Regions from separate parts of the Aeromonas enteropelogenes genome, predicted to be linked through region 1. Evidence: riboswitches for the same ligand, from Rfam matches in the RefSeq annotation. Region 1 holds a riboswitch; the other holds the start of a gene.
The links. A riboswitch is a leader RNA that binds a small molecule or an ion and turns the genes downstream of it on or off. The one in region 1 is predicted to bind lysine.
Positions count from the first base shown of each region.

Region 2: it holds a riboswitch for lysine, as region 1 does, so the genes downstream of both, LA321_RS17875 (Na+/H+ antiporter NhaC family protein) here and lysC (lysine-sensitive aspartokinase 3) in region 1, are expected to answer to the same signal.

Region 1 covers NZ_CP083625.1:3,109,541-3,111,743, reverse strand. Annotated here, with positions in the region: gene argA (amino-acid N-acetyltransferase) at 1-498, shown strand, start outside; lysine riboswitch at 606-829, shown strand; gene lysC (lysine-sensitive aspartokinase 3) at 919-2,203, shown strand, end outside.
Region 2 covers NZ_CP083625.1:3,881,093-3,883,295, reverse strand. Annotated here, with positions in the region: gene LA321_RS17880 (H-NS family histone-like protein) at 52-456, opposite strand; lysine riboswitch at 764-935, shown strand; gene LA321_RS17875 (Na+/H+ antiporter NhaC family protein) at 1,023-2,203, shown strand, end outside.

The DNA.
Region 1 (2,203 bases):
GAGCTGTTCAGCCGCGACGGTCTCGGTACTCAGATAGTGCGCGAAAGCGCCGAACAGGCCCGCGCCGCCACCATAGAGGATATCGGCGGCATTCTCGACCTCATCCGCCCGCTGGAGGAGGAAGGGATCCTGGTACGCCGCTCCCGTGAGCAGCTGGAGATGGAGATCGACAAGTTCACCATCATAGATCGCGATGGTCTCATCATCGGCTGCGCCGCCCTCTACTGCTTCCACGAGGAAGCGATGGCCGAGATGGCCTGCGTCGCCATCCACCCCGACTACCGCAACTCCAATCGCGGGGATCAGCTGGTGGCCAAGGTGGCCGAGCGGGCCAAGCGGCTCGGGATCCGCAGCCTGTTCGTGCTCACCACCCGCTCCATCCACTGGTTCCGGGAACGGGGTTTCGAGCCGCTGGAGGTGGAAGAGCTGCCGGTGGCGCGCCAGCGCCTCTACAACTGGCAGCGCCGCTCCAAGGTTTTGTCAAAAAGCATTGCGTAACTTGTTGATTCTGCGTTTGGTTGAAGACTAATTTGAACTTTTTCACAAACTCGATTGACAGTGTAATCCAACGCAGGTTATTTCTAATTGTACTCCACCGCCACGGTGGAGCCAGAAGAGGAGCGCTGCCCAGGCAGCCCAAGGGAGGACGCCAGAGTCCGGTGAACTTGGGTCAGGGGGAGCAGCGCCGAGATGGACGAGGTAACTGGACGCCTCGCTGTCGGCTGCGGGGGCTGAATCCCCCGGGTTGTCATCGGTAGTGGTCATCCCCCACCGCGCTCTCACAGGGCGGGTACGGGATGGGCTCTGCGGATGGAGTGCTTCTGGCCGGGATAGCTTCGATCATTCCTGCCATTTTCAGCCTCCTCCTCTCTTTTTGCCCGATGGAACCGGATTTTTATATTAAGACAGGAGTACGCAATGAGCCCGATCAATGTCGCCAAGTTTGGCGGAACCAGTGTCGCCAACGCCGCGGCCATGAACAACTGCGCCGATATCGTGCTGGCCAACCCCGCCACCCGGGTGGTAGTGCTGAGCGCCAGCGCCGGCGTCACCAATCTCTTGGTAGCGCTGGCACAGGGCGAGCTGGATGAGGCGGGCCAGGAGACGCAACTGGGCAAGCTGGCGGAGATCCAGCACGCCATTTTGGCCGAGCTGGGCCATCCGGACGACGTGAGCGAGTTCATCCGGGCCCAGCTTGGCGAGATCCGCACCATGGCGCGCCAGGCCAGCCAGCAGACCGACGCCGAGCTGGCCGATCGCCTCATCGCCTGTGGTGAGCTCATCTCCACCCGCCTCTTTACCGAGCTGTTGCACCAGCGTGGCGTCAAGGCCCACTGGCAGGATGTGCGCCAGCTGATGCGCACCGACAGTCGCTTTGGCAAGGCCACCGTGGATATCGCTGCCACCCGCACCCTATGCCAGCAAGCCCTGGCCCCCATGCTCGGGGACACCCTCATCATCACCCAGGGCTTCATCGGCGCCGATGGCGACGGCCGCACCACCACCCTGGGTCGCGGCGGCTCCGATTACAGCGCAGCCCTGCTCGCCGAGGCGCTGGACGCTGGCAGCATAGAGATCTGGACCGACGTGCCCGGCATCTACACCACGGATCCGCGCCTCGTCACCCGTGCCCGTCCCATCCCGGAGATCAGCTTCGTCGAGGCGGCCGAGATGGCCACCTTCGGTGCCAAGGTGCTGCATCCGGCGACCCTGCAACCTGCGGTGCGCCAGAACATTCCGGTGTTTGTCGGCTCCAGCAAGGATCCGGCGGCGGGAGGTACCTGGATCCGCTCCAGCACGGATTCGAGCCCGCTGTTTCGCGCCGTGGCCCTGCGCCGCAACCAGGTGCTGGTGACCCTGCACAGCCTCAACATGTTCCACGCCTATGGCTTTCTGGCCGAGGTGTTCGGCATCCTGGCCCGCCACCGCATCTCGGTGGATCTCATCACCACCTCGGAGGTGAGCGTGTCGCTCACCCTGGATCACACCGGCAGCCAGAGCAACGGCGAGCCGGTCTTGAGTGACAAGGTGCTGGCGGAGCTGGGGCAGCTGTGCAAGGTGGAAGTGGAGACGGGGCTTGCGCTGGTGGCCCTCATCGGCAACCGCATGAGCGAGGTGAACGGGGTTGGCAGCCAGGTCTTCTCGACCCTGCGGGATCACAACATCCGGATGATCTGTTACGGCGCCAGCGCCCACAACCTCT
Region 2 (2,203 bases), 770 kb from region 1:
AAATAATAAAAAACCTCGCCTTGGCGAGGTTTTTTATTGGATGGCATGTCATCAAATAGCGAAATCTTCCAGCGATTGGCCTGCCGCAATGGCATTGGCAATCACCGACGGCATGCGTCCCTGGCCAGTCCAGGTTTTCTCTACGCCGTTATCCTGATAACGATATTTGGCAGGACGGGGTGCCCGCTTGGTTTTTTCGGATTTGGCCGGGCTGGCTGCGACAACTTTGACCAGGTCGGCAGGATCAATACCGGCCGCTTTGAGCATTTCACTGTATTCTTCAATTTTCCGTTGATGCTCTTCGCGAGCCTGACGTTCAGCGGCCTCATCCTGCTGGCGTTCGGCTACGATAATCGAAAGTTTTTCCAAGCCCTCTTCCAGTTGTGCCAAGGATAGCTCGCGGCAAGTCGCGCGCAGGCTGCGGATATTAAGCAGTACTTTCAAGAAATCATGCATAGGATTTACCATGTAGCGTCACAAGGAAATATATATGTCGACTCTGATTCTTGCGTCTCAAATTAAATATGTCAAGGCAGTGGAAATATAACAGGAGCCTTATCCGGATAATGCTGGCAGCAATAATTGGTAGTCGGGACATTGTTCAACGGGATATCAATGGCGCCTGACTAGTTGAAAATAGCGCCAAAAAATTCAATAGCGCATCATTTGACTACCTTTTTGATGCTTGGTGACGTGTTTGTTATGGTTATTTAATCAAAAAACTTGCTATAAGCTGATGGCTGGATAAAATGTCCTGCGAATACCTTTAAGTAGAGGCGCGCTGCCTATGACTACTTGTGCGGAGGGTGATGCCGATGATGCACAAGGAAAGGAGTCAGCGCCGAAGTGGCCAGGCCATCATACCGGGCTGCTGGTTCTGCATCTAATAGGTGCAGGACTGCCATAGTCATCCACTATGGAGCGCTACCTGAAGGGGCTGAGGAGTATGACCTCCCCATGGGTTTTGTTTCTTTAGATCCTCTCGGTAGATCTCCACCTGTATCTTTAGGTGCAAAGAGATCATGGACATTAGTCATTTCGCCGACTCCGGTTGGTCTGTCGTTCCCCCCTTATTGGCTGTCGCCCTGGCGATCCTGACCCGCCGCGTCCTGCTGTCGCTCGGGGTCGGTATCCTGGCCGGCAGCCTGCTGCTCAACCAGTTTTCACCGCTCGATTCCCTGCATTACCTGCTGAACACAGTGCTCAAGATTTTCTGGGTTGATGGTGCCCTCAATAGCGACAACATTAATATGCTGTTGTTCATGCTGCTGCTGGGTGGCCTCATCAGTCTGATGAGCGTCTCCGGCGCGACCCGGGCCTTTGCCGAGTGGGCCGAACGTCGTGCCAAGACCCGCAAGGGGGCCAAGGCGCTCACCGGCATGATGGTCTTTGCCTTCTTTATCGACGACTTCTTCCACAGTCTGTCTGTGGGGGCCATCTGCCGTCCGGTGACCGACCGTTTCCAGATCTCCCGTGCCAAACTGGCCTATCTGCTCGACTCCACCGCGGCGCCGGTGTGCGTGCTGATGCCCATCTCCTCCTGGGGGGCCTACATCATCGCCCTGGTGGGCGGCATTATGGCGGCCCATGGTCTGACCGAGCAGAGCCCCATCGCCGCGTTTGTCGAGATGATCCCGATGAACCTCTATGCCGTCTTCACCCTGGTGATGGTGCTGGTGGTGATCGCATTCCAGCTCGATATCGGCCCGATGCGCCAGCATGAAGAGTGGGCGCTGGAAGGCAAGCTGTGGGATGAGTCCAAGGGCCGCCCCATCGGTCTGGACATGGAGAGCCCGGAAGAGAGCAACGGCGGCATGATCGACATGGTGCTGCCGATCCTGACCCTGACCGCCGCCACCATCTACTTCATGATTGACTCAGGTGCCGCCGTGCTGAGCGAGCAAGGGTTGCCGTTCAGCGTGCTCGGTTCGTTCGAGAACACCAACGTGGGATCCTCCCTGGTGTACGGCGCCCTGTGCAGCCTGGTGGTCTCCATAGGTCTGGCCATGCGCCTCAAGCTCGGTGCCAAGAACTGGATCAAGGCCGCGCCGCAAGGGGTAATGGCCATGCTACCGGCCATCAACATCCTGCTGTTTGCCTGGACCATCGGCGCCGTGGTGCGCGACGTGGAGACCGGCAAGTACCTGGCTTCCCTGGCCAACGGCAACCTGCCTGTCGAAGTGCTGCCTGCCGTGGTGTTCGT